4 regions of the Yersinia sp. KBS0713 genome follow, and region 2 is predicted to be linked to each of the others. Evidence: predicted binding sites of a transcription regulator. Region 2 holds the regulator's gene; each other region holds the start of a gene.

Region 1 (7,401 bases), 1.7 Mb from region 2:
ATTATCCATTCAAACATTTCCCGGATTTGCTGAGCCTCTCACTGTGCCTTTTTCGCGCCCGTTTGCCATGAAAACACACTTTAGAAAAAGCAAAAATGTGCGCCTCGCAACGCCAAAAAAAGGACACAGCCAGTACGAAACGGATAATTATGACACAAAAAAACCTGAATGGATATCCAGTATCCGAGTGCAATTAAGAGAGATTACGCGAGAAATCTGTAATGCATTACGCACTTATGATCAGTTGTGCCCTTTGGTAGTTAGCGTGTTAAACTTACTCGTTTATACTGTACAAAATTTACTTCATCAGGAGAGTTAACATGGCCAGCAGAGGCGTAAACAAAGTGATTTTGGTCGGGAATTTGGGCCAAGACCCGGAAGTCCGCTACATGCCTAACGGCGGCGCTGTTGCCAATATCACCCTGGCCACTTCCGAAAGCTGGCGTGATAAAGCAACCGGCGAGCAGAAAGAGAAGACGGAGTGGCACCGTGTGGTGTTGTTCGGCAAACTGGCTGAAGTAGCGGGTGAATACCTGCGTAAAGGCTCTCAGGTCTACATCGAAGGCGCACTGCAAACCCGTAAGTGGACAGATCAGGCTGGTGTTGAGAAATACACCACTGAAGTTGTGGTTAACGTTGGCGGTACTATGCAAATGCTGGGTGGCCGTCAAGGCGGCGGTGCTCCGGCAGGTGGTGGTGCACCACAAGATGGCGGCGCGCAAGGCGGTTGGGGTCAACCTCAACAGCCACAAGGTGGCAAGCAGTTCAGCGGCGGTCAGACTTCACGCCCTGCTCAGTCTGCCCCCGCAGCACAACCGCAAGGCGGCAATGAGCCACCAATGGATTTCGACGACGATATCCCATTCTGATCCCTGTCGTCTAAAAACAGAGAAATCAAACCCAGTGTAATAGCTGGGTTTTTTGTACTGACCAGTCAAGGCATCGCCGCTATTTTGTCACATTGTCGATGAAGACCGGTCAGGATACTTTCTGCTAAGTCAGCAAGAACAGCTCCTAACCCAACAAGTTCAGCCTGTTTTCGCCAATGATGCCGCTGTATCTGGTTAATGAAATAGTAATTTTTACTCCCTCTCACCGCCATCGCTAACTTAATTTTTGGGGCCGCAATTTGATTACGGCCCGAGCCGATAATCGGATGGGTTGATAGCACATCATAAAGTGGTGTGAGGTGGTATAAGGAAGACACCACTGATGATCGTGAAACAAAAGTGCGGTTTTTTCTTGTGCCCCTGCGATAGATAATCTGAGATCTTCATCGTGTTCAGGGCGCACAAATGCATTGTCAGACCATGAGTTTCGTAGGATACGCGCTACATCACTCTCTGTTAGTGGCCGTTGTTGGATAGAGAACAGATCGGCGGGGGGATCATTGGCGAGTAATTGTATTGCCCCGACACAATCTCTTCCTAGTTCAAACAGTAGATCGAAAGGATTGATGCTCCGCGTGATATTTGGTTGCCAGGCGTCGCCGGATGTCATCGCTGTCGGGTAATAAGTTATCAAAATAGTCTCGTACAATATCGCCTTTATAGGGCTGATTATTGGCCGTAAAAGGCAATGATAATGACAACGGGCGGCCTTGTTCGTTTGCTAGCCATTCCTGAGCATAAATCAGTAATTCTTCACCTCGTTTTTTTCCCAATAGCCAACTTGCTGGCCGTTCATCCAGATATTGAGCCGTTGAGTTCGACGAGTCATATCACCAATCCTCTTGTTTTGACGGTAAATTTATCGCCTGACTTTTTTCTGACTGGTGAGTTTTACTGGGATGCGAGCTGGCGTTTCTTTTCTCACCAAGGATCAGTTCGACATCTAAAAGATGCAATATTTTAAAAAGCCGTCCAACACTGGCCGATGCAGGATTAGCCTCAAGCTTTGCATAGGACTGTTGGGTGATGCCTAACAGTTGTGCCAGGCTGGCCTGAGTCAGCCCTTTATTCTTTCGAAAGCCAATTAACGTAGGGCGCAATTGACTCAAAATTTTAATAGGATAGTCCATCAAGACCTCCGCAGGGAATGGTGTGCAATAGCATAATACAGCATATAAACTGTAATTTTACAATACAACTAATAAGCTGTAAAAGGAAAATACATACTATAAGTTGTCAACAGGCAATACATCTTTTAGGTTGTTATTGTGAATTACAATTTAAAGGCTGTTTTTATGATGATACCAGAATAAATAGCGTTATCTGGCACTCGACTATACTCACTCCTTTAGTGTCGTCACTTTCTTGGTCGCTTACATATGGAGCTTGGTTATGGTTATTGTCCACCATCTGAATAATTCACGTTCACAGCGTATTTTGTGGATGCTAGAAGAGCTGCAAGTCCCCTATGAGTTGAAGCGCTACCAGCGCGATCCGGGCAGCTTGCTGGCACCCCCTGAACTAAAAAAAATCCATCCGCTGGGTAAATCACCGGTAATCACTGATGGCGATCTGACGCTAGCTGAGTCAGGTGCAATCATCGAATATTTGCAGGAAGCCTATGATGCGCAGGGGCTGTTTAAGCCGACGGGTCATTATGACCGCCAGCAGTTTCGCTACTGGATGCATTATGCGGAAGGTTCATTGATGCCGCTGCTGGTGATGAAGCTTATCTTCAGCCGACTGGGCGGGCCGCCAGTGCCGTGGATTATTCGCCCGGTTGCCAAGGCGTTGGGCAATGGGGTACAGAAAAATTATCTGAATAAGCAAATTGCCACGCACCGCGATTATCTGGAGCAGCATCTCACCCAACATCAATGGTTTGCGGGCAGCGATTTCAGTGCGGCAGATATCCAAATGAGCTTCCCTATTGAGGCCATCAACAGCCGTGGTGGCCTTGCGGGTTGCCCGAAACTGCAAGATTTCTTAGTGCGGATTCATCAACGCCCCGCCTATAAGCAGGCGATTGATAAGGGGGGTGCCTACAAATTGGAGAGCTGATCTCCGGCGATTAAGTATCAAAGGTCACTCAAGGTAAATGGGTGTGAGGCCGCTCACACTTTCGTTTGCCCTCGATTTGATGCTTACGGACAAATTAATGTTAAAAAATGCATGAAATGTCGCTATCTGGTGTTGATTAGTCACTGCTATTGGCTAGATAATCGTTTGCCTTAAATGACACCTGCCCTAAATCTCGATTTTTTTCAGTCATGCGTACTTCCAGCTAATCGTTTGCTATTTCCTCCGCCATTTCGGTGTGAGGGGAGTTGACGAGTTAATCGGCAGCGACGGAAACGATTACGTATGGAAAAGGCGCCTGGCTCGCTGACGACTTTAAAATGACACACACAGGGGACATAACCATGTCTAGCACCAATCCTCAAGCGAACACGGCAGCAAAGCCAAAAAGTTCGCTTGATGCATTTTTCAAAATTAGTGAACGTGGCAGTAATGTACGCCAGGAAGTGCTGGCCGGTCTGACGACCTTTTTGGCTATGGTCTATTCGGTCATTGTGGTGCCGAGCATGTTGGGCAAAGCAGGCTTCCCGCCAACAGCGGTGTTTGTCGCAACTTGTTTAGTCGCGGGCTTGGGTTCTTTGTTGATGGGTTTATGGGCGAATTTGCCGATGGCGATTGGTTGCGCCATCTCATTGACCGCGTTTACCGCATTCAGTTTGGTATTGGGCCAACATATCAGTATCCCTGTGGCATTGGGCGCAGTATTCCTGATGGGGGTGCTGTTTACCATCATCTCTGTTACCGGGATCCGCTCGTGGATATTGCGTAACTTGCCGATGGGCGTGGCGCATGGCACCGGTATCGGTATCGGCCTGTTCCTGCTGCTGATTGCGGCGAATGGTGTCGGCCTGGTTATCAAAAACCCAATTGAAGGTTTGCCAGTGGCGCTGGGCGCATTTACCTCTTTCCCGGTGATTATGACGTTATTGGGTCTGGCGGTGATTTTTGGTTTAGAAAAACTGCGGGTGCCAGGTGGTATTCTGCTGGTGATTATCGGCATCTCAATTATTGGCCTGATTTTTGACCCCAGTGTGACCTACCAAGGGCTGTTCGCCATGCCTAGCCTGGCTGATGCCAACGGCGACTCTTTGATTTTTAGCCTCGATATTATGGGGGCGCTGAAACCTGTGGTGCTGCCAAGTGTGCTGGCGTTGGTCATGACTGCGGTGTTTGATGCCACGGGCACCATCCGTGCGGTGGCGGGTCAGGCTAACCTGCTGGACAAAGATGGCCAAATTATCAGTGGCGGCAAAGCACTGACCTCTGACTCCGTCAGCAGCATCTTTGCTGGTTTAGTAGGCGCGGCCCCTGCTGCGGTCTACATCGAGTCTGCTGCGGGTACGGCGGCAGGTGGCAAAACCGGTATGACCGCCACGGTGGTCGGTGTGCTGTTCCTGTTCATGCTGTTCCTTTCGCCGCTCTCCTATTTGGTTCCGGCTTACGCTACGGCACCGGCCCTGATGTACGTGGGCTTACTGATGCTGAGCAACGTGTCTAAACTGGATTTCGACGACTTTGTTGATGCGATGTCCGGCTTGCTTTGCGCAGTATTTATCGTGCTGACCTGTAATATCGTGACCGGCATTATGCTGGGCTTCAGTTCACTGGTGATTGGCCGAATCTGTTCCGGCGAATGGCGTAAACTGAACATCGGCACCGTGATTATTGCGGTTGCGCTGGTGGCATTCTATGCCGGCGGTTGGGCGATTTAACTCCACGACTATTGGGGACGCCCTGTCCCCAATATTACCACCACGGCAATCTCCCCATTTTTTGTGTTTTCCTGCTCTCTGTGACAGGTTTTTTCCCCATTTAATAAAAAAGTGATCTACTATCAAAAGCTGCGTGTTGGCCCTGTTGACGGGCGAGTACTATCAGTTTTTGTATCATACCCCGCAATTTTCAATCTATTGGGTATAGGTAGTGTTGAGTTGAGTTGAGTTGAGTCTAAGGAAAGCATGGAAATCTTTTTTACAATCCTCATTCTGATTCTGGTGGTATCGCTCTCCGGCGTTGTCACCCGAATGTTGCCGTTTCAAATCCCCCTCCCACTGATGCAGATTGTCTGTGGCGCCCTGTTAGCCTGGCCCCACTTTGGTTTGCATGTCGATTTTGACCCAGAATTATTCCTGGTGCTGTTTATTCCGCCACTGCTATTTGCTGATGGTTGGAAAACCCCGACGCGGGAGTTTATCCATCATGGGCGGGAGATCTTGGGTCTGGCACTGGCCTTGGTGCTAGTCACGGTGGTGGGTATCGGCTACCTGATTTACTGGATGGTGCCGGGTATCCCGCTGGTGGCGGCCTTTGCGCTGGCGGCGGTATTGTCGCCAACCGATGCCGTGGCGTTGTCCGGTATCGTGGGGAAAGGGCGCATTCCGAAATCGATTATGGGCGTATTAGAAGGGGAGGCGTTGATGAATGACGCCTCCGGTCTGGTGGCGCTGAAGTTTGCTATCGCGGTGGCGATGGGCACCATGGTATTTACCGTCTCCGGTGCCACGTTAGAGTTTCTGAAAGTGGCCATCGGCGGCTTGTTGGCTGGTGTAGCAGTCACCTGGCTATACAGTAAATCGCTGCGCCTGATGAGCCGCTGGAGTGGTGATGACCCGGCGACACAAATCGTGTTACTGCTGTTGTTGCCTTTCGCCTCCTATCTGATTGCCGAGCATATTGGTGTCTCCGGTATCCTGGCGGCAGTGGCGGCGGGCATGACTATCAGCCAGTCTGGCGTGATTCGTAATGCCCCGCTGACGATGCGGTTACGTGCTGATAGCGTCTGGTCGATGCTGGAATTCGTGTTCAACGGCATGGTGTTTATCCTGTTGGGGCTGCAATTACCGGGGATTCTGGAAACCTCGATTGTGCAGGCGGAGCTGGACCCGACCATTCAAACCTGGAATCTGTTTGCTGACGTTGCCATCATTTACGGCGCACTGCTGGTGTTGCGCTTTAGCTGGCTGTGGTCGATGAAAAGAATCAGTAAGCGCTTACTGAAGAGACGGCCACTGGAGTTTAGCAACTACACCACTCGCGAGCTGTGGGTGGCGTCGTTCGCCGGAGTCCGTGGGGCGATTACCCTCGCCGGTGTGCTGTCGATTCCGTTATTCCTTGGCGATGGCTCAGCTTTCCCATCCCGCTACCAATTGGTGTTTATCGCCACTGGTGTCATCCTGCTGTCGGTCATTGTCGGGGTCATTGCTCTGCCGCCATTACTGCGCGGTGTGGTTATGGCAGATAAAAACGCCAGCCGTGAAGAGATTCGCCTGGCACGGGCGGCGGCGGCAGAAGTGGCGATTGTCAGCCTAAATAAGATGGAAGAGCGGCTGGCGGCCAGCAGTGAGGAGAATATCGATCCAGAGCTGCTCAAAGAGGTCAGTTCACGGGTCATCGGCACTTTGCGACGGCGCACGGGCAGCAAGGATGAAGTCGAGAGCACCTTATTGATCGAAAATCTGGAGCGACGCTTCCGCTTAACCGCGCTGCGGGCCGAGCGTGGTGAACTGTATCATCTGCGCGCTACCCAGAAAATCAGCAATGAAACTCTGCAAAAACTGCTGCACGATTTAGATCTGCTGGAAGCGCTGCTGATCGAAAAAGAGAGTTAGTTCCCCTCATCCGGCTGCTGTCTGGCGGCCGGCTGTTCCTGCGGCTATCAGTGCGTAGTGGGTTGGCAAAAGGCGCGGGGCTGGGGGCCTCTTCCCATGGCGCGGGTACTGCGAAAGCCTATGAGATCGGGCCGCAGCAGGGCGTAGTCTCTAGTTTGGTGATGATGTTAGTCGGCATTATTACGGTGATTGATGCCCACTTATCGGCCATTTATTGTGGTAATAGTAGTTATTTAGGTAATAGTATTTATGGTGGCAATAGCATTTATTGAGGTAAATAGCGCCCTGACAATGGTTGCTGACGTGATAAATAGTTAACTTAATCGACATTGGCTTTTTTCGGCATAAATAGAAATGAGCCAGTGTGTTTAAAAAAACTTTGTGGAATATAATTATTAATGTTTTTTGCATCGCAATATTCGATAATCTGCTGCTTACTGGAGACGCCAGCTTTCCGATAAATACTCTGGATAATATTACAGACGGTTCTGGTTGATAGATACAGCCTATTGGCGATCTCCGTACTTGGATAGGCGTGTAAAAGGTAAAATAGCACCTCCCACTCTCTGTTGGAAAATAGAGTCGAGGGGGGCGTAAAGACAAGTGAGGTAGGTATTTGTATTTTGCTTAAATGGTTTAATGCCATATTGTCCACCGCTCGACCATGGAATATCGTTCCTACCGATACTCCATCTTCATCGATTAAGGGATATTTATCAAAAAACCAAGGTTGAACATAGGTTTTACCTCCAAATGTATGTATTTCAAGTGATGTTACTCGATCCTTTAATAATTCCACCTTACGATCATGCGCTTGAAACTCA
Region 2 (7,401 bases):
GCGCTACCAACATGCGAAGCAAACGGCAATGAGCAAACTGATGAAACAAGTCGGTAAACCTTATCGTTGGGGCGGCACCTCGCCGAATACCGGTTTTGATTGCAGTGGGCTTATTTATTACGCCTATAAAGATGTGATCAGAATAAAAATGCCGCGTACTGCTAACGAGATGTATCATTTACGTGATGCCGCGCCAGTCAAACGTGCTGAATTAGAGAGTGGTGATCTGGTGTTCTTTAATATTGCCAATCGCGGCGTTGCCGATCATGTCGGTGTCTATTTAGGTAACGGCAAATTTATTCAGTCCCCGCGTACCGGCGAAGAGATCCGCATTAGTATGCTGAATAACGACTACTGGCAAGATCACTATGTGGGTGCTCGCCGCGTGGTCACACCTAAAACTATCCGCTAATTCTTCAACTCACAGCCAGCACTGCTGTTGGCTGTGAGTACCCCACTCGCCAAACTTCTGTTATCCCCGTGATCTATCTTGGCTAATGCCAATGCCATACTAATACTGTGGTTATAACTGTCATTTCTGTCGAAAATTGTTAAGATTATACCCACAACAAAAATACAACAATTAAGCTTTTAACCGCTCTTCGCCACATCATGGCCTGCGGCTATTGATGGGATTTGAGGAGCAAACACCCTGAGCAACCCGAAAGGAGAGAGCTATGTCTTTTGAATTACCGGCATTACCTTATGCACAAAATGCACTGGAACCCCATATCTCAGCTGAAACGCTGGAGTACCATTACGGCAAACACCATAATACCTATGTGATTAACCTCAATAATCTGATTAAAGATAGTGAGTTTGCTGACAAAACGCTGGAAGAGATAGTAAAAACCTCCAGCGGTGGTCTCTTTAACAATGCGGCCCAAGTCTGGAACCATACTTTCTACTGGCACTGTCTGTCACCAAATGGTGGTGGTGAGCCGACCGGTAAAGTGGCTGATGCCATTAATCAATCATTTGGTTCTTTTGCTGAATTTAAAGCACAATTTACCGATGCCGCAGTGAAAAACTTTGGCGCAGGTTGGACTTGGCTGGTTAAAAAAGCCGATGGCACGCTGGCGATTGTGAGTACATCTAATGCGGCAACCCCGCTGACGACCACGGATAAACCGTTACTGACGGTGGATGTGTGGGAACACGCTTATTATATTGATTACCGCAATGCGCGGCCAAAATATCTGGAAAATTTCTGGGCGCTGGTTAACTGGGCATTCGTTGAGAAGAATTTAGCCTGAGAAGGCAATAAGCGCGAGACGATGTGTTAGCACATCAAGCAATAATTAAGGGCGGGTAAACCGCCCTACTTTACTATTTTACCGGCAAGCGGCTTAATTAATTCATTACCGCCACGAAGCTAAAGGCAATAATCATCGCCAGCGCACCAACAGTCGTAATCAGCGACATTTTCAGATTGGTATCCATAAAAACTCCTCAGCCGGTCAGTTTGTCGTAGGGAAAAGGCACATAGTTAGTGTGTTAAAATATCTTCCCACAATTCAGAAAAAAAATCTTGTGCTCATTACGCACTTTATAACTTTGAATACCTCTTTCACTTTTCCTCCAGATCAGCCAAAATTCGCAGTTCATAACTGCATACCGACCAATAACGTCCAATAAATACTCTCAGACAACCAGCTGATTCCATTTTCCAGCCAATAACATGCTTCTGTCTGAGTGGTTTCGCGTCTGCAGGCAAACGATTAACATAATACTTACCTACTGTAACAGGTGAGCTTAGGAGTCATTTTTTTTATGGCAACGATTAAAGATGTGGCCAAACACGCGGGTGTTTCCACCACCACCGTTTCGCACGTGATTAACAAAACGCGTTTCGTCGCCGAAAATACTAAGGCTGCCGTGTGGGCGGCCATTAAAGAACTGCATTATTCACCCAGTGCTGTGGCCCGTAGTTTGAAAGTTAATCACACCAAATCAATTGGTTTACTGGCAACGTCCAGCGAAGCGCCCTATTTTGCTGAAGTGATCGAAGCGGTTGAAAACAGTTGTTATAGCAAGGGTTACACGCTGATTTTATGTAACTCTCATAATAATCTGGATAAACAGAAAGCCTATCTGGCGATGCTGGCACAAAAGCGTGTTGATGGACTGCTGGTGATGTGTTCAGAATATCCCGAGCAGTTGCTGGGGATGCTGGAAGATTATCGTAATATCCCGATGGTGGTGATGGATTGGGGGACAGCACGTGGCGACTTTACTGACTCGATTATCGATAACGCCTTTGAAGGCGGCTATTTGGCTGGACGTTATCTGATTGAGCGCGGTCATCGTGATATCGGCGCTATTCCCGGCCAGCTATCCCGTAATACTGGCGGTGGTCGCCATCAGGGCTTTTTGAAAGCCCTGGAGGAGGCCAATATCACGCTGCGTGATGAATGGGTGGTTCAGGGCGATTTCGAACCGGAGTCCGGTTATAAAGCCATGCACCAGATTCTGACGCAAAAACATCGCCCGACCGCGGTATTCTGTGGCGGCGATATTATGGCGATGGGTGCAATATGCGCAGCCGATGAGCTGGGCTTGCGGGTGCCGCAAGATATTTCAGTGATCGGGTATGATAATGTGCGCAACGCGCGCTACTTCTCCCCTGCGCTGACCACCATTCATCAGCCAAAAGAGCGATTAGGTGAAACCGCTTTTGCGATGTTGCTCGACCGTATTGTCAGCAAGCGCGAAGACCCCCAGACCATTGAGGTGCACCCGAAACTGGTCGAGCGACGTTCTGTTGCGGATGGCCCGTTCCGCGATTATCGCCGCTAACTCTCTTCTGCCGGTAGCAAACTCGGCTACCGGCGCGGTTATTTGCTCTCAGTTGCTGGTGTCGTCATGCTGAGTAGCTGATGGGTTGTCATCTTTCAGCCACTCAGCATTTAGCGTGACACTGTCACCCAAATACGCCAGCAACCATGCCAGTGCCGGTGAGTGGTTGTTCTGCTCCCACGTCAGGCAGCATGGGCTATCCGGTAGCGGTTCAGCCAAGCTTAGCGCTGCCAGCCTCCCTTGCGCAATCAGCGGCGAGACCATATGAGCAGGCACCATGCCAACACATAGCCCCGCGCACAGGCAGTCAATCCCCGTCGCCCAGTCCGGTGCCACCAACCGCTGCTGATTATCTAAGGTCCAGGTGTCCCGTTTCGGCAGGTTGCGCGCGGTATCTTCCAGACAGAGTGCGGGGTAAGGCCGCAACTGATCATCGGTCAGTGGCCCGGTTAACCGCGCTAATGGGTGTTCGACACTCACCACACATTGCCAACTTAAAAAGCCCATGTCGCGAAAAACAAACCGCCCTCCGACTGGCACCGCACGCGTGGCGCCGATGGCCATTTCAGCCTGCCCGTCCACCAGCGCATCCCAGACGCCATTGAACACCTCATAACGTACCCGTAATTCGATATCAGGAAAATGTCGATAGAAATCCAGAACTAAGCGGCGGCTGCGCTGTGGTTTGACGATTTTATCCACCACGATGGTTAACTCCCCTCGCCAGCCATTCGCCACTTGTTGGCATTGACGGCGAGTGCCATTCATTTTTTTGATAACATCGCGAGCTTCTTTGATAAAAACGACACCTGCGGCGGTTAATTCTACGTCACGATGACGCCGTTCAAACAGCGGCACCGCCAGCCACTCTTCAAGCTGGCGCACGGTATAACTTATCGCCGATGGCACACGGTGCAATTCTTGAGCGGCGGCACTGAAGCTACCGGTACGTGCGACCGCGTCAACCACATCCAGCGAGTATTCAGACCACATTATCTTCTGCTCCTGTTGCTCATTTATTCAGACATCAAATATTTTGATAGCATGGCGCAAATATTACCGTTTCACAATCGAATCACTCGCCGGATAGAATGCCCCCGCAATAAAATTGCCTGTAATAATACATTTACAATAACAACATATTGACAACAGCAACGCCTGCAACATTTTCACATTGAGAATAAAGAATGAAAACCACCTCTAGCTTCATGTTCTACCTGGCTGGCTTAAGTATGCTGGGTTATCTGGCCACCGACATGTATTTGCCCGCCTTTGGCGCAATGCAACAAGAGCTGCAAACCTCCGCCGGTGCCATCAGTGCCAGTCTGAGCATCTTCCTCGCCGGTTTCGCTATCGCCCAACTTATCTGGGGGCCGGTATCGGATAAAATAGGTCGTAAACCGGTGCTGTTGGTCGGGTTGGGGTTATTTGCTATCGGCTGTCTGGGGATTTTGTGGGTTGAGACTGCCACCCAGTTATTAATCCTGCGTTTTATTCAAGCGGTGGGGGTCTGTTCTGCCGCCGTGAGCTGGCAAGCCTTAGTGGTGGATCGTTATCGCGACGGTAAAGCCAACCGCGTATTCGCAACTATCATGCCGCTGGTGGCGTTGTCGCCGGCACTGGCACCTTTGCTGGGTGCCTGGCTGTTAAATCACTTCAGTTGGCGCGCCATTTTTGTCGTTCTGCTGGCCGTTACTCTGCTGCTCCTGATCCCAACGGCGCTGTTGAAAGAGCGGAAAAAATCCGCGACTGATAAAGCCGATCAAAGTAGGGCTAGGATCAGTTTCTACCAGTTATTGAAATCGCCACAGTTTAGCGGCAACGTGATGATGTTCGCCGCATGTAGTGCCGGATTTTTCGCTTGGTTAACCGGTTCACCTTTTATTTTGGGCGACATGGGATATGGCCCGAACGTCATCGGTTTAAGTTATGTTCCACAGACATTGGCTTTTCTCTTAGGCGGTTTCGGTTGCCGTAGCGCTCTGACTCGCATCAAAGGAAATACCCTGCTGCCATGGCTGTTGGCGGGGTATAGCGCCAGCATGATCGCGCTCTATCTCATCGCAACCTTTACCACTCCGACACTGGTGAGCTTACTTATTCCTTTCTGCATAATGGCGCTTGTGAATGGTGCCTGCTACCCTATTATCGTAGCGAATGCATTAATGCCTTTTCCGGCGAACACTGGCAAAGCCGCTGCACTGCAAAACACGCTTCAGCTAGGGTTGTGTTTTGTCGCGAGCATGATGGTGTCCGCTTTTATCAGCCAGGCATTGCTGGCAACAGTGACGGTGATGCTGTCGACGGTTGTGTTAGCACTATTGGGATATGGCATTCATTGCTATGCGCTGCGAAAAGATAAAAAGGGAATTAATTTTCAATAGAAATAGTCACTAAGCGGCATAAAAGCCGGGAGCGATTTAGTATTGAGAAAGCGTCCCGGCAAGCCTATACTCGGTTTAACCGATTACAATACCATTAAAAAAAAGCATTATCTTAAGCACTTTCTGTGCGCGTGGATTGCGTCACATTTACTCTTATGGATGAGTTACCCTAAACCAAAACATAATTAGGGTTTCTTCTTAATCTTCCTCTGTCCGTAACGGATATCAGACACCAAGGTCACAACAACCTAATTGGTATGTCTTCGCGCATATAGATAATTATCGCGGGTCATAAGTCAGAAGAAAGTGATGGAGAAGCTATGAGTTCATCCTGTATAGAAGACCAGAGCATTCAAGAAAATCCGTGGTTCCGCATAGTGCAAGAGATGCTGAACCGGGCTGATATTGAGATCAATGGCTCACGCCCCTTCGACATTCAAGTTAATAACCCAGACTTTTTTAAGCGGGTATTACAAGAAGGATCTTTGGGATTAGGTGAGAGTTATATGGACGGTTGGTGGGAGTGCGATCGCTTGGATATCTTTTTCCAGCGAGTTCTCCGTGCTGGCCTGGAAAATCAACTTCCACACCATCTCAAAGATACTTTACGTATTGCCGCCGCCCGTGTGATCAATTTGCAATCAAAGAAACGCGCCTGGATTGTCGGCAAAGAGCATTATGACTTAGGTAATGATCTATTTAGCCTCATGCTCGACCCCAATATGCAATACTCCTGCGGCTACTGGAAAGAGGCCACGACTCTTGAGCAAGCGCAGGAAAATAAGCTGCAGATGATCTGCGAAAAGCTGCAATTAGCCCCGGGCATGAAACTGCTGGATATCGGTTGTGGTTGGGGTGGACTTGCCGCTTATGCCGCCCGCCATTACGGGGTCTCAGTCTCAGGGGTGACCATTTCAGCGGAACAGCAAAAATTGGCGCAAGAGCGCTGCGCAGGTTTGGATGTCACTATCTTGCTGCAAGACTATCGTGATTTAAATGAACAGTTTGATCGTATTGTGTCAGTGGGGATGTTCGAGCATGTGGGGCCAAAGAATTACCGCACCTATTTTGAGGTGGTAAATCGCAATTTAAAACCTGATGGGTTGTTCTTGCTGCACACCATTGGCGCTAATCGCACTGATCTCAGTATTGATCCGTGGATTAATAAATATATCTTCCCAAATGGTTGCCTGCCCTCGGTGAAACATATTGCTCAGGCCAGCGAGCCCTATTTTATCATGGAAGATTGGCATAATTTCGGCGCAGATTATGACCGAACATTAATGGCCTGGTATGCCCGTTTCCAAGCGGCATGGCCAACTCTGGCGCAGAATTACTCCTCGCGATTTGAACGGATGTTTAGCTATTATCTGAATGCGTGTGCTGGGGCATTCCGCGCCAGAGACATTCAATTGTGGCAAGTTCTGTTTAGCCCTAATGGCGTAGAGGGCGGTATTCGAACTCCCCGTTAAGAGTGCCGCAATTTAAACATGACTGGTTTGATAGCAGGGGTGCACAGCCCCTGCTTCACTTTTATCCTACTTACTCACGCACTGTTTTTTCCACCGCCTCAATGGCATGGACAATATCGCGCTGCGCCAGTACTCGCTCAACGGTATCCACCACAGCCTGCGTCTGCGGATCTATTTCGATATTGACCCGATGCCCTAAGCGCTTTTTACCTAGCGTGGTGCGTGCCAGTGTTTCCGGGATCAGATGCACACAAAAACGGTTGCCGACAACTTCACCGATGGTCAGGCTGATACCATCAATACCGATAAAACCTTTATGTAATATATATTTCATCAAATCAGCGCTGGGCATTCGAAACCAGATCTGACGATTATTTTCTGATGTATATATTTTGGTTATTTCAGCGGTACAAATAATATGGCCGGACATAAGATGCCCACCAATTTCGTCACTGAATTTAGCTGCGCGCTCCAAATTAACCACATCCCCCACCTGAATATCACCCAGGTTAGTGATGCGCAGTGTCTCCTTCATCAAATCAAAGCTAACCCGATGGCCTTCAATCGCAGTGACCGTCAGGCAACAGCCATTGTGGGCAACAGAAGCGCCTAAGGCTAATTCAGGTAGCATCTCAGTTGGCATCTCCACCACATGAGTACGGAAATTAGATTTTTCTTCGATGGCAACCACCGGCGCGGTGCCTTGAACAATACCGGTAAACATACGCCATGCCTCTCATCAGTCA
Region 3 (7,401 bases), 440 kb from region 2:
GATTATGGGCGTGCTCGGCGAATCCGGAGTGCAACAGCATGGCCCAGGCCTGATGGGCAAGTGGCGTAAATTGCTGGAGCAGGGCGTTAGGCTGATAGGGCAATGCTGTGAAGGTCAGGGGTTTTACACTCATGTGTCGCGACTCTTTTCTTTCGGCTGGAGAGGGTGCTGGTGAATATTGGGCCGTGGAGGAGATTAGCATAAATCACCGGCGGGTTGGCGTCACTTCTGCATAGAGCAGCCAATTCACCGTAGAGTAGAATAAACAGGTATACTTGAACAATTATATCCAGGAGATAAATCAATGCTAGCGGGTATGCCTTCACTCTCCCATGAGGAGCAGCAAGAAGCTGTTGAACGTATTCATCAATTCATGTCGGAAGGTATGAGCAGTGGTGAGGCGATTGCGTTGGTCGCTGCAGAGATCCGTGAGCGGCATCAGGATGATCCACAGGCCATGGCTATCTTTGAAGACACTGACTTCGATGAGCACGAGGAGTCTGATTATCGCCGTGATAATGAGCCAGATGCGGATGAGATCGAAGATCACTATGAGGGGTAGTTGCCGATTAAGCCGCAAAACCCGCCATTAATGGCGGGTTTTTATTGGGATAATGGTTACTGCCCACTTACCACGACAGCTGCCGCCGCCCGCTTCGCCACCGCAATGGCGGTGCTAATATCATCAGCAACTGCCAGCGCCACGCCTAAGCGCCGCTTACCGGCAATTTCCGGCTTACCGAATAAGCGAATTTGCGTATCACCCGTCAGCGCGGTTTCCAGCCCGTGGTAATGGATATTTTGGCTGGTTAATTCAGGCAAAATAACGGCTGATGCAGCTGCGCCATATTGGCGGATAGTGCCAATTGGCAGCCCAAGAAATGCGCGAACATGTAACGCGAATTCAGACATATTTTGCGAAATCAGGGTCACCATACCGGTATCATGTGGGCGTGGTGAGACTTCGCTGAAAATAACCTCATCGCCACACACAAACAACTCGACACCAAATAGCCCGTGACCGCTCAATGCCGTGACCACCTGCGAGGCTATCTCTTGCGCCCGCGCCAATGCCACCGCGCTCATCGCCTGTGGTTGCCAGGATTCACGGTAATCGCCATCTTCCTGACGGTGACCAATAGGTGCGCAGAAATGAGTGCCATCAACAGCGCTGATGGTCAGCAGGGTAATTTCAAAATCAAAGTTTACCAGCCCCTCGACTATCACCCGCCCGCCGCCCGCACGGCCACCCAGTTGGGCGTAATCCCACGCCGCCTTAAGCTGCTCTTCATGGCGGATCAGACTCTGCCCTTTACCGGAAGAACTCATCACCGGCTTCACAATGCACGGATAGCCAATGTCACTCACCGCCTGGCGAAATGCGCTCTCGGTATCAGCGAAACGGTAGCTGGAGGTGGGTAATTGTAACGTTTCAGCTGCCAGACGGCGAATCCCTTCACGGTTCATCGTTAGGCGGGTCGCTTCGGCACAGGGCACCACCCGTTGCCCCATCTTCTCTAATTCAACCAGCATATCGGTGGCGATAGCTTCAATCTCCGGCACGATATAGTGAGGTTTTTCCTGCTCAACTAACTGCTTTAGTGCCGCACCATCCAGCATGTTAATCACATGGCTACGATGGGCGACATGCATCGCAGGCGCATCTGCGTAGCGATCAACAGCAATCACTTCCAGCCCCAGTCGCTGGCACTCAATCGCCACCTCTTTGCCCAACTCGCCAGATCCTAGCAGCATGATACGGGTAGCGCCTGGGCGCAGTGCGGTTCCAATTGTTAGCATAGTGAGATACCTAATCTGTGTGAGATGACACATTCATTCGACGTGCAATTAATTTTATGGGCGTCAGTATAGAGTAAAACAGCAACGAAAACGATTGCGTATCCAGCCGAACAGCGGGTGTTGGCGCATTTATTCCGTGAATTTTTGCGGAAATAATATCCCACTAATGAGTCCTGGCAGGATGAATGTGCGGCTTGTGGGGCTGCAGCAGGGCTATTTTGCGCCAGCTTTACACTATTGTTCCGGCGATGGCCCCATTTCTGGTATTATCGCGCCAAAATATTGCGCTTGCCTTCAGGCCATCGCTGCCATTCCATCCAGTTATAAGAGTTATTGCCGTGAGCACAACTTCCTTCTCTTCCCTGACACTGCCTGCTGAGCAGTTGTCCAATCTTAATGAACTTGGCTATACCGAAATGACACCGGTACAAGCCGCAGCGCTGCCGGCAATCCTCAACGGGCAGGATGTCCGGGCGAAGGCCAAAACCGGTAGCGGTAAAACCGCGGCATTCGGCATTGGTTTGCTAGACAAAATTGCGGTGGGTGAGTTTGTGACTCAAGCACTGGTGCTGTGTCCGACCCGCGAATTGGCCGATCAGGTCAGCAAAGAGCTGCGCCGCCTGGCCCGTTTCACTCAGAACATCAAAATCCTGACCTTGTGTGGTGGTCAGCCAATGGGCCATCAACTGGATTCTCTGGTACATGCGCCACATATCGTGGTGGGTACGCCGGGGCGCATTCAGGAACATTTACGCAAAAAAACGCTGGTTCTTGATGATCTCAAAATTCTAGTTTTGGATGAAGCTGACCGCATGTTGGATATGGGTTTCACCGATGCCATTGACGATGTGATTGCTTACACCCCGCCACAGCGCCAAACACTGCTGTTCTCCGCCACTTATCCGGCTGGAATTGAACAAATTAGTGCGCGGGTGCAGCGCCAGCCGGTCAATGTTGAAGTGGATGATGGGGATGAGGCGCCCGCCATCGAGCAGCTGTTCTTTGAAATCACTCGCGAAAAACGGTTACCGCTGCTGATCTCGGTACTTAGCCACTATCAGCCGGCATCTGCGGTGGTATTTTGTAACACCAAAAAAGATTGCCAAAGCGTCTATGAGGCCTTGGAGTCCCGTGGCATCAGTGTGCTGGCGTTGCACGGTGACTTAGAGCAACGTGACCGTGATCAGGTGTTGGTCCGCTTTGCTAATCGTAGCTGCCGCGTACTGGTGGCAACAGATGTTGCCGCCCGGGGTCTGGATATTAAAGACCTGGAGCTGGTGGTTAACTTTGAACTGGCGTTTGATCCCGAAGTTCACGTACACCGCATTGGTCGTACCGGGCGGGCAGGGATGAGTGGTCTTGCCGTCAGCCTGTGTACGCCGCAAGAGATGACCCGCGCCCACGCGATTGAGGATTATCTGCAAATTAAGCTGAAATGGACGCCAGCAGATCAGTTGAGCCGCAGTGCTAACACCATGCTGGAGCCAGAAATGGTGACCTTATGCATCGACGGTGGGCGCAAAGCAAAAATTCGGCCCGGCGACATTCTGGGTGCATTGACCGGTGATGCCGGTTTAACTGCGGCGGATGTGGGTAAAATCGACATGTTCCCTGTTCATGCTTATGTTGCCATCCGCAAGGCCAGCGCTAAACGCGCCTTACAGCAGCTGCAACAGGGCAAGATTAAAGGCAAAAACTGCAAAGCCCGGTTATTAAAATAATCACAGTGGGGCGATGGAGGTTGCATCCCCCCGATAAATCACATTATACTGTGTTTATGTACAGTTATCTGTAAGCAAAAAGGACATTTATTCATGGCCGTTGAAATAAAATTCGTCGTGGTAAGACAGGGTGAGGAAAAAATGACTTTCACAACCAAAAAAGAAGCCGATGCCTACGATAAAATGCTGGATTTGGCGGACAACTTATCTGAATGGTTGTCACAAGCGCCGCTATCGCTCGAAGAAGAGCAGCGCGAAGTGCTGAGTTTCTTCCTGGCAGAAAATAAAGATGCATTGGGGCAAATTCTCCGCGGTATCAGCCCTGCGGCCCCTGCCGATGGGCAACCAAAAGCCAAGTCTGAAAAAAGTGTGACCGAGAAAAAAGCCAAACCTGAAGAAAATCAAGCTGCTTAATCTGCTAACTACCGGCAGAAAGTGGAAAAGGGATCTAAAATGAATCGTGAAATCACCTTCTTTGGTCGCTTTGAGGCGGATATTCTGGCGGATCGCAAAACGATCACTATCCGGGATAGCAGTGAATCCGATTTTCGCCCAGGGGAGACCCTGCGCGTATGTCGTAATGAAGATGGCGTTTTTTTCTGCCACATCAAGGTAAAGTCGGTCACGCCAGTCACACTGGATGCCCTGACAGAACGCCATGCTGAGCAAGAAAATATGTCATTAGATGAGCTGAAAAAGGTGATTAAGGCGATCTATCCGGGCCTGGAACAGTTTTACCTGATTGAGTTTACTCGCTGTTAATTACGCAACGCTAACACGTTGATGCTGCAATATTGTTCACTCTGTAACCTACATCTCAATCATCGTTCCGGCCAGCGGATGGCAATAATAATATGCGGAGGAACGATGAGAAAGAGAGGACTCTCCTTGATATTGGTTGCCATATCGGCAGCTATCACTGGTAGTGTGCAGGCCCAAGAGCCGCGAGTAGCGAAAGTGCCTACTTGTATCGGTTTAAATCAATCTCAAGTCGCAACTCAGGTCAAACGAGATTTTCTGCAAAATCGAATCACTCGCTGGGAGAGAGACAAAAAGCTGTTGGGCACAGATAAACCAGTCGTTTGGATCAGTGCCGTCGATATCAGCGGTAAGGATGATGTCTGGCTAGTTCCATTGGTCGCACGTGGTAATAAGGGCGATAAAACCTATCAAGTGGTGTTGGACTGTAAGGCAGGCAGCATAACCTATACCCTGCGTCCTTGAAGCCGCAATACCAAAATTAAGCTAATCATGCCCAAGCAGGTGCTGGTGCTAATATACCAGCACCTGCTTATCACCTTGTTAATCATTGCATTAGCCCATTCTGACTGAATTATCTGCAACTGCTGCTGCTTGGCAGCCGCAGGTAATCGTGTCACTCTCGTGTTAACGAACACAGATGGATAACTCAACTAATGACCACACCTCCAAAGGCAGATAAACGCCCTTATCCGATCACTATGCACGGCGATACCCGTGTAGATGATTACTATTGGCTACGTGATGATGAGCGCACAGATGCTGATGTTCTGAACTATCTGCAAGCTGAAAATGCCTTCACTGAGGCAGTGTTGAAACCGCAGCAACCGCTGCGCGAAGCCTTGTATCAAGAGATGGTCTCCCGTATTCCGCCGCAAGAAGAGTCTGTCCCCTATATTCGTAACGGCTATCGTTATCAGACCCGTTTTGAGCCGGGAAATGAGTACGCAATTTATGTGCGTCAACCGGTCTGGGCTGATAGCACTTGGGAAACCTTATTGGATGGCAACCAGCGTGCTGCGGAGCGTGAGTTTTATACTTTAGGCGGGTTGGATGTCAGTCCAGATAATCAACGACTGGCGGTTGCCGAGGATTTCTTATCGCGTCGGCAATATGATATCCGGGTAAAGCAGTTACAAACGGATCTCTGGCACGAGGAGGTTATTAGCAATACCTCGGGGAGTTTTGAGTGGGCCAATGACTCAAAAACGCTCTATTACGTGCGCAAACATGAAAAAACGTTATTGCCCTATCAGGTCTACCGCCATGTGGTGGGCACTGACCCTAAAGAGGATCAACTGATTTATCAGGAGGCTGACGACACCTTCTATGTCGGTCTGGAAAAAACCACCTCTGAGCGCTATATCGTTATTCACCTAAGCAGCACTACAACCTCTGAAATTCTACTGCTGGATGCCGATCAGTCTGAGCCGGTGCCGCAGCTGTTTGCTCCGCGTCGTAAAGACCATGAATATGGTTTGGATCACTATAAGCAGCATTTCTACATCCGCTCAAATAAAGAGATGTATTCAAGCAAAGACGGCAAGAATTTTGGGCTGTACAAAATTGCCGAAGCAGGGAAAACGCCGAGTGATCTTGCTGATGAATCCCAGTGGCAGCCACTTATTGCGCCAAGAATGGAGGTCATGCTGGAGGGGTTCAGCTTATTCCGCGACTGGCTGGTGGTGGAGGAGCGTAGTGAAGGGTTAACACATCTGCGGCAAATCCACTGGGTAACTGGTGAAGAGAAAGCCATTACTTTTGATGACCCTACCTATGTTACCTGGCTGGCGTATAACCCTGAACCAGAAACGGAACTGCTGCGCTATGGTTATTCATCCATGACCACGCCAAGCTCCATGTTTGAGCTGAATATGGATACCGGTGCACGTCAGTTGCTCAAACAGCAGGAAGTGAAGAATTTCACGCCAGAAAAGTATCGCAGTGAGCGAATTTGGGTCACAGCAGCCGACGGCGTCAAAATCCCGGTCTCGCTGGTTTATCACCGCGACCATTTTGTGTCGGGCGCTAACCCGCTGTTGGTCTATGGCTACGGCTCATATGGTAGCAGCATGGATCCTGCATTCAGTGGCAGCCGTTTAAGTTTGTTGGACCGTGGTTTTGTCTTCGCACTGGCGCATATTCGTGGTGGTGGCGAGTTGGGCCAACAATGGTATGAAGATGGCAAGTTACTCAATAAGTTAAATACATTTAACGATTTTATTGATGTCACTAAAACGTTGGTTGCTGAAGGTTATGGCGATGCCAATCGTGTCTTTGCCATGGGGGGCAGTGCCGGTGGTTTGCTGATGGGGGCGGTAATCAATCAAGCGCCTGAATTATATAAAGGTGTCGTAGCGCAGGTGCCCTTTGTGGATGTGGTCACCACCATGTTGGATGAATCAATTCCGCTGACCACCGGCGAATATGATGAGTGGGGCAATCCAAACGATAAGGCGTATTACGACTACATCAAGCAATATAGCCCATACGATCAGGTTAAAGCCCAAGCTTACCCGCACATGTTGGTCACAACCGGTCTGCATGATTCACAGGTTCAATATTGGGAACCGGCAAAATGGGTCGCCAAACTGCGTGAAATGAAGACGGATGATCACCTATTGCTGCTGCACACTGATATGGATTCCGGCCATGGCGGCAAATCAGGGCGTTTCAAAGCTTATGAGGATATCGCTTTGGAGTACGCATTCATTCTAGCCCTGGCTTAATATTGCTATGAGCATTACGTCAGGTAATGCGTCAGGGTATGGCGCATATCTGGCGTAAGATCACTGATTGAGGCTAACATCCAGCGCAGATAGTCGGGATCTTGTCGGGCTATCATCAACCAAATCAATAGAGGCGACCTCGGCAATACCGCTTTCTAAGCCGCAAGTTTCAGTATCGATCACACGAAAATAGATGCCTGCTCTCCCATGTTTATTCATGATGATTAGCAACAAAAAACCCGCCTTTCGGGGCGGGTTGACTAACGAGACGAAAAGTCCGTTATTCTGCGCTGGAAGAAGATGACTTCTTAGCGCGTTTGTCAGCTTTTTTCTCAGCTGGCGTTTTTAGTGGCTTTTTCTTCGCGTTCTTTTTGCTGTCCATTCCCTTACTC
Region 4 (7,401 bases), 820 kb from region 2:
ATTGACTGTATCCCCCCAGTTGGCGTGCCGTGGTCGCAACGCCGCTAGTGCTGCTGATAAGGTGCAACCGGTGCCGTGGGTATGGCGAGTGCTGACTCTGCGGGTGACAAAACGCTGCTCCCCTTGCGCGGTAAACAGCCAGTCCGGGCTATCTTCGCCACTTAAGTGACCCCCTTTCATCAGCACCCCCTGACAGCCTAGCGCCAACAGCGCCCGCCCCTGCTCACGCATCTCTTGTTCATCGCGGGCAGATTGGCAATTGAGTAACGCCGCGGCTTCCGGCAAGTTCGGCGTAATCAGGTCTACCTGTGGCAGCAGTAGCTGGCGCAGAGCCGCCACTGCCTCCGGTGCCAACAGCGGATCACCACTTTTCGCCACCATCACGGTATCCAGCACCACAAATGCAATTGGATAGCGGCGCAGTTGCGCGGCGACCACCTCAATAATGTCGGCATTGGCCAGCATACCTATTTTGGCACTATCGATGCGCACATCACTCAGCACTGAATCCAGTTGCGCGGCGACAAAAGCGGGTTCGATGGGATAGAGCGACTGCACGCCGGTGGTGTTTTGCGCCACCAGCGCGGTGATAACCGTGGTGCCGTAAGCTTGCAGAGCAGAGAAGGTTTTCAGGTCAGCTTGAATACCCGCGCCACCACTGGGGTCAGTTCCGGCAATGGTGAGTGCATTAATACGCTTCATGAATACATCCCAACACTCACATTCGTAAGCGATCGGGCGAATAGCGCGGGATTCACAGTGACAACTGAAGAAAAAGCGGCAGGTTGAACGTACATATTCCTCCTAACCGGCGGTCAAGAAGGCGGAACCCTGCGGTGCCGAGACTTCCCTACGCTGGTATAATCCAGATCAGGTAATACGGGTATATCTCAGCCAAACCACTTTTGTGGCGGGCACCCCGAGTCAGAATTGTTATTATCATCGGCAGGTGATAGAAGGTCAACGATGCATTCGCAAAACAAATAATCAAGAGAACAAAAATACGCTGTACTGGAGAGATAACTGAAGAATGAGTATTGAGATTCGTCTGTATCAGGAGAGTGACCGCCCCTTTCTGCGCACTTTGTATCTGGCATCACGCCGTGACGCCTTTAGCTGGCGGGATGGCGAGTGTTTTCACCTGGAAGATTTTGACCGTGCCACTCTCGGAGAGACCATTTTGGTGGCCATCGATGGTGATCAACACTTGGGTTTTGCCTCAATTTTTATCGAGGAGAGCTTCCTGCATAATCTGTTTGTTGATCCTGCGGCGCAATATCTCGGGGCGGGAAAAGCACTATTACTGGCAGCACATGCACTATTTACCCGCCATGGCTCACTGAAATGCCTGGAAAAAAACCAACGGGCGCTGACGTTTTATCAAAAACAGGGGTGGGTGGCGATTGCTACCGGCAAGAGCATTGACGGCGACTATATTTTGATGCATTGGCATAATGAAAAAATTAAATAAGAGAGGGAGCATCAGGCGCTCCCTCAAATGACTAAATAGGGGCTGATGCCTTACTCCCCGCGCAGCGTTTTGACATCATCCACTTTGATATTCAGTGTTGGCTAGAGTCCATCACGATCGGCAACCTTATAAAGCTTATCTCTTGGCTTGAGATTTTTTAGTTTTGTATCAGTGAGCATGTCAGTGTCTCTTGCTAAGTAATACCGTCAAAAATACCGTCAGAAATTTGAGTCTTCCCTCAATCTTTATCCATCGTCAAAAAGAGAAAACCCCCTGCCAAGGCAGAGGGTTTAAGGGTTTGGCTATCGTGGTCAATACTCTTCAAAAGGCAGTAGGCTATTCCCACTCAATGGTTGCTGGTGGTTTACCACTGATATCGTAAACCACGCGCGAGATACCATTCACTTCATTAATGATACGATTTGAGACGCGCCCCAGGAACTCATATGGCAGATGCGCCCAGTGTGCGGTCATGAAGTCGATGGTTTCAACCGCACGCAGTGAAACAACCCAATCATATTTGCGACCATCGCCCATCACGCCAACCGAACGAACAGGCAGGAACACGGTAAAGGCCTGGCTGACTTTATTGTAGAGATCCGCTTTGTGTAGCTCTTCGATAAAGATAGCATCGGCGCGGCGCAGTAAATCGCAATACTCTTTTTTCACTTCGCCAAGCACGCGGACACCTAAACCAGGGCCAGGGAATGGATGGCGGTACAGCATGTCATATGGCAGGCCCAACTCCAGACCAATTTTGCGCACTTCATCTTTAAACAGCTCTTTCAGTGGCTCTACCAACCCAAGTTTCATCTCTTTCGGCAAGCCGCCCACATTGTGGTGAGATTTAATCACATGCGCTTTGCCGGTAGCAGATGCAGCAGATTCAATCACATCTGGATAGATAGTCCCCTGCGCCAACCACTTAACTTGCTCTTGTTTGCAGGCTTCTTCGTCGAAAAGCTCAACAAATACGCGACCAATGATTTTACGTTTGGCTTCTGGTTCGTCCACTCCCGCCAGTGCCGAGAGGAAACGATCTTCTGCGGCCACATGGACAATATTCAGGCCGAATTTATCGCCGAACATCTCCAGCACCTGATCCGCTTCGTTCAAACGCAACAGGCCGTTATCAACAAACACACAGGTCAGGCGTTTGCCAATGGCACGATGCAATAGCATTGCGGTCACTGATGAGTCAACACCGCCGGACAGGCCGAGGATCACGTGGTCCTCACCGATTTGCTCACGCAGGCGGACAATGGCGTCTTCGATGATAGTAGCAGGTGTCCATAGCGCTTCGCAGGCGCAGATGTCCAGAACAAAGCGCTCCAGCAGACGTTGGCCTTGCTTGGTGTGGGTCACTTCTGGGTGGAACTGCACGCCATAAAAACGTTTTTCTTCATTGGCCATAATGGCAAATGGGCAGGTGTCGGTGCTGGCAACAGTGACAAAATCAGAGGGGATAGCGGTGACTTTATCGCCATGGCTCATCCACACATCCAGCACTGCTTCACCGGCTGGATTGATGGCATCTTTGATATCACGGATCAGTGCGCTATCAGTTTTAATCTCAACCTGCGCGTAACCAAATTCGCGCTGATTTGAACCTTCAACTTTGCCGCCCAGCTGCATTGCCATGGTCTGCATGCCGTAGCACACACCTAGCACAGGTACACCTGCGGTGAACACATAATCAGGCGCACGTGGGCTGTCGTGTTCGGTGGTGCTTTCAGGGCCGCCGGAAAGAATGATACCGCTTGGATTAAATTCACGGATCTGGGCTTCAGTGACATCCCACGCCCATAATTCACAATAGACACCAATCTCACGAACACGGCGCGCCACCAGTTGAGTGTATTGCGAGCCGAAATCAAGAATAAGGATGCGATGTTGATGGATATTTTTTGTCATGTGCGGCAAATTCCAAGGGTTTTTAATAAAAGTAAATAATTGAAAGCATTCCATCGGCAGGACTCAAGAAAGGAGTTAACGCCCGCTGCAGAGCATGTGCAGCGGACGATCACCCAATTCGCCAGTTTCAGCCCGAGGAGTTAGCCCATGCGGTAGTTTGGTGACTCTTTAGTGATAGTCACATCATGCACATGGCTCTCTTGAATACCGGCACCACTGATACGAACAAACTCAGCTTTGGTGCGTAATTCATTGATGGTGCCACAACCGGTCAGCCCCATACATGAACGCAGGCCCCCCATTTGTTGATGCACAATCTCTTTCAGCAGACCTTTGTACGCCACGCGCCCTTCAATGCCTTCCGGCACTAATTTATCGGCCGCATTGTCGGTCTGGAAGTAGCGGTCTGAGGAGCCTTTGGACATCGCGCCCAGTGAACCCATCCCGCGGTAAGATTTGAATGAGCGGCCTTGGTACAGTTCGATTTCACCCGGAGACTCTTCAGTACCGGCCAACATAGAACCGACCATGACGCAAGAAGCGCCCGCCGCGATGGCTTTGGCGATATCACCGGAGAAACGAATTCCCCCATCGGCGATAACCGGAATACCGGTGCCTTCCAGCGCTTCGACCGCATCTGCAATTGCCGTAATCTGTGGCACGCCGACGCCTGTAACAATGCGGGTAGTGCAGATTGAACCAGGGCCGATACCCACTTTAACCGCACTCACCCCTGCATCCGCCAGCGCTTTTGCGCCCGAGCCAGTCGCGACGTTACCGCCCACGATTTGCAGGTTTGGATATTTAGCACGGGTTTCGCGGATACGTTGCAGCACACCTTCGGAGTGACCGTGGGAGGAGTCGATCAGTAGAACATCAACGCCAGCAGCAACCAGCGCGTCGATACGCTCTTCGTTACCTGCTCCGGCACCGACAGCAGCACCAACCCGCAGACGACCGTGTTCGTCTTTACAGGCGTTTGGCTTGCGTTCTGCTTTTTGGAAATCTTTCACGGTGATCATGCCGCGCAAGTGGAAGCTGTCATCAACAACCAACACTTTCTCGACGCGTTTTTCATGCATTTTTTGCAGCACAACTTCGCGCGCCTCGCCCTCCTTGACGGTAACCAGACGATCTTTCGGTGTCATCACCGCCGTCACTGGTTGCTCCAGGTCGGTAACGAAGCGAACGTCACGGCCAGTGATGATCCCAACCAGCTCGTAATCTTCGGTCACCACCGGATAGCCGGCGAAACCATTACGGGCGGTCAGCTCTTTAACCTGGCGAAGAGTGGTGGTTGGTGTAACAGTCTGTGGCTCAGTGACAACGCCACTTTCATGCTTTTTCACCCGGCTAACTTCTTCAGCCTGGCGCTCAATGGACATATTTTTGTGGATGAAACCTAAACCGCCCTCTTGCGCCAGCGCAATGGCCAGACGAGCTTCGGTAACAGTATCCATCGCTGCGGAGAGCATAGGGATATTTAGGCGGATAGTTGCGGTCAGTTGAGTGCCAAGTTCCGCCGTATTAGGCAGCACTGTGGAGTGGGCTGGAACCAGGAGAACGTCGTCAAATGTTAGTGCTTCTTTCTTGATACGTAGCATGGGCAATATCTCACCAAGGTGAATGTGAAAAGATAAAATATTGCCGTGGCATTCTACAGAGCGTAACCGTTTGCCTCCAGTACTTTCTCATAATATTTCTTGCCAACAGGTGTGAGGCAGGTAATATCGATCAATTAAGTGCTTGTTTTAAAATTTGATCCAGGTCACATGCCACTATCTTCTGCATCAACAATTTTTACGGTCAGCCGCCTTAATCAGACGGTGCGACAGCTGCTGGAAATGGAAATGGGCCAGATTTGGCTCACTGCCGAGATCTCCAACTTCTCTCAGCCGTCGTCCGGTCACTGGTATTTCACCCTGAAAGACGATCGGGCGCAGGTGCGTTGCGCGATGTTCCGCAACACCAATCGCCGCACCACTTTCCGTCCGCAAAATGGCCAACAAGTGTTGGTCAGGGCATCGATTACGCTGTATGAACCCCGTGGTGATTATCAATTAATCGCCGAGAGCATGCAGCCTGCCGGTGACGGATTGTTGCAACAACAATTCGAGCAGCTCAAGCAGAAATTGGCCGCAGAGGGGCTTTTTGACCAAACTAACAAGCAATCTCTGCCCAGCCCGGCTAAGCAGGTCGGGGTGATTACCTCCGCCAGCGGCGCGGCTCTGCACGACGTTTTGCAAGTTTTACAGCGCCGTGATCCCTCACTGCCGGTCATTATTTACCCGACAGCGGTGCAAGGTGCCGATGCACCATTGCAGATAGTCCGCGCCATTCAGCTCGCTAACTTACGCGCTGAATGTGATGTATTGATTGTCGGGCGTGGTGGCGGCTCGCTGGAGGATCTGTGGAGTTTCAATGACGAGCGGGTTGCCCGCGCCATCTTTAACAGCCGCATTCCGATTGTCAGTGCTGTCGGTCATGAAACCGATGTCACTATTGCTGATTTTGTTGCCGATTTACGCGCCCCTACCCCTTCCGCTGCCGCAGAGTTAGTCAGCCGTAACCAGATTGAATTGGTTCGGCAAATACAGGGGCAGCAGCAACGGATGGAGATGGCGATGGATTACTATCTGGCGCAACGTGGGCAGCAGTTCAGCCGCCTCGAACACCGGTTGCAGCAACAACATCCCCATTTACGACTGGCACGTCAGCAGACACTGCTGTTGAAGCTGCAACGACGCCTGGCAGAGAGTGCGCAGAACCAGATTCGCTTATTGGGTCGGCGCAGCGAAAAGCTCCAGCAGCGCTTGGTTCAAGCGCAGCCGCAGGGGCAGATCCACCGCTACCACCAACGGGTACAGCAGCAAGAGTACCGTTTGCGTCAAGCACTGGAGCGCCAGCTCAATGGCTATCGTCAGCGCTTTGGCATCGCCTGCTCACAGTTGGAAACCGTCAGCCCATTAGCGACATTAGCCCGCGGCTACAGCGTCACTCAGACCCCTGCGGGCGCACTGCTCAAGAGCACCAGACAAGTGCAAGCAGGTGATAAATTAACCACTCGGCTGCAAGATGGTTGGGTGGAGAGTGAGATTACCCAGATCAATGTGGCGAAGAAGCCGCGCCAACGCAAAGCAGCAAAAGAGTAGCGGAGCCGTTTCAGCCCCTCGTGGCACTATCAGAGTGTCGGCAGGTAACTAAAGCGCACACGGCTTTTCGAAATCAACCCGTGACCCTGCTGGCAAAAATAGTCGACTGCGCCACAGGCTTTAAGCACTTGCAGCGGTTTGCCGCAATCAGGGCAATCAGCCTGCTGCTGGTAGTTGCCATGGCAGTTAGCGCAATGATAGTGACCACTGACTTCTGTCATCACTTTTTGGCAAATCGGACATAACGCATCCATCATTTCTCTCCTGTTTTGCGGTTCAACACTCAAATTACGCCCAGCGAACGTAAGAGATAGATCCCAAGTGCGGTGGTGAAGAATGAACCGACCGTGGTGAGCGCAATAATATTCGCCGCCAAAGTGGCATTGCCCCCCATCGCACGGGTCATCACATAGCTACCTGCGGCGGTTGGCGTGGCGGAAAAGAGGAAGATAATTCCTAGCGTCGCGCCACGGAATCCCATCAGCAAACCGCCGAGGGTCATCAGCATAGGCACCACGAATAGTTTGGCCACCGAAGATAACGCCGCCACATTAGACGAACGGAACATCGCCTGCCAATCGAGACTCGCCCCAGTGCACAACAGCGCCAATGGAAGTGCTAAGCCAGAGATATAGCTACCGGTCTGGGCAATCACCGTAGGAATAGGTAAATGGGTTTGAGCATAGGCTAAACCACATAGCAAACCGATAATCAGGGGGTTAGTCACAATGCTGCGTAACAAGGCCATTTTGCTGATTTTCCCGCCCTGCCCGGCTTGCAAGCTGCGGGTGAGTGTAATCACCGACAGCATATTAAATAGTATCACCGTTACCGTTAGGTACATCGACCCCAACGCAACCCCCT

The links. The regulator PurR, encoded in region 2, represses purine synthesis genes. The targets are predictions, from matches to a motif close to CANGCAAACGTTTGCNTG.
Positions count from the first base shown of each region.
Region 1: the regulator PurR is predicted to act here: its motif matches at 3,238-3,255, upstream of FFE93_RS01730 (NCS2 family permease).
Region 3: the regulator PurR is predicted to act here: its motif matches at 1,884-1,901, upstream of purT (formate-dependent phosphoribosylglycinamide formyltransferase).
Region 4: the regulator PurR is predicted to act here: its motif matches at 5,049-5,066, upstream of guaB (IMP dehydrogenase).

Region 1 is NZ_CP042173.1:376,026-383,426, forward strand. Features, by position in the region: gene uvrA (excinuclease ABC subunit UvrA) at 1-9, opposite strand, end outside; gene FFE93_RS01710 (single-stranded DNA-binding protein) at 321-869, shown strand; partial or broken gene FFE93_RS01715 (HipA N-terminal domain-containing protein) at 935-1,719, opposite strand; gene FFE93_RS01720 (helix-turn-helix transcriptional regulator) at 1,721-2,020, opposite strand; gene FFE93_RS01725 (glutathione S-transferase family protein) at 2,283-2,951, shown strand; gene FFE93_RS01730 (NCS2 family permease) at 3,314-4,681, shown strand; gene FFE93_RS01735 (Na+/H+ antiporter) at 4,928-6,577, shown strand; partial or broken gene FFE93_RS01740 (LrgB family protein) at 6,601-6,800, shown strand; gene FFE93_RS01745 (helix-turn-helix transcriptional regulator) at 6,897-7,401, opposite strand, start outside.
Region 2 is NZ_CP042173.1:2,067,233-2,074,633, reverse strand. Features, by position in the region: gene FFE93_RS09695 (C40 family peptidase) at 1-412, shown strand, start outside; gene sodB (superoxide dismutase [Fe]) at 678-1,256, shown strand; gene FFE93_RS09685 (YnhF family membrane protein) at 1,354-1,443, opposite strand; gene purR (HTH-type transcriptional repressor PurR) at 1,774-2,799, shown strand; gene punR (DNA-binding transcriptional activator PunR) at 2,848-3,792, opposite strand; gene punC (purine nucleoside transporter PunC) at 3,987-5,183, shown strand; gene cfa (cyclopropane fatty acyl phospholipid synthase) at 5,504-6,655, shown strand; gene FFE93_RS09660 (riboflavin synthase subunit alpha) at 6,726-7,379, opposite strand.
Region 3 is NZ_CP042173.1:2,502,653-2,510,053, reverse strand. Features, by position in the region: gene pabB (aminodeoxychorismate synthase component 1) at 1-133, opposite strand, end outside; gene FFE93_RS11880 (YoaH family protein) at 305-562, shown strand; gene purT (formate-dependent phosphoribosylglycinamide formyltransferase) at 619-1,800, opposite strand; gene dbpA (ATP-dependent RNA helicase DbpA) at 2,139-3,521, shown strand; gene FFE93_RS11865 (YebG family protein) at 3,615-3,935, shown strand; gene yqfB (N(4)-acetylcytidine aminohydrolase) at 3,975-4,283, shown strand; gene yebF (protein YebF) at 4,389-4,745, shown strand; gene FFE93_RS11850 (S9 family peptidase) at 4,937-7,009, shown strand; partial or broken gene FFE93_RS11845 (exodeoxyribonuclease X) at 7,024-7,122, opposite strand.
Region 4 is NZ_CP042173.1:1,242,568-1,249,968, reverse strand. Features, by position in the region: gene thiD (bifunctional hydroxymethylpyrimidine kinase/phosphomethylpyrimidine kinase) at 1-702, opposite strand, end outside; TPP riboswitch at 831-932, opposite strand; gene FFE93_RS05805 (GNAT family N-acetyltransferase) at 1,031-1,471, shown strand; gene guaA (glutamine-hydrolyzing GMP synthase) at 1,808-3,385, opposite strand; gene guaB (IMP dehydrogenase) at 3,526-4,989, opposite strand; gene xseA (exodeoxyribonuclease VII large subunit) at 5,158-6,537, shown strand; gene FFE93_RS05785 (zinc ribbon domain-containing protein) at 6,567-6,791, opposite strand; gene FFE93_RS05780 (AEC family transporter) at 6,821-7,401, opposite strand, start outside.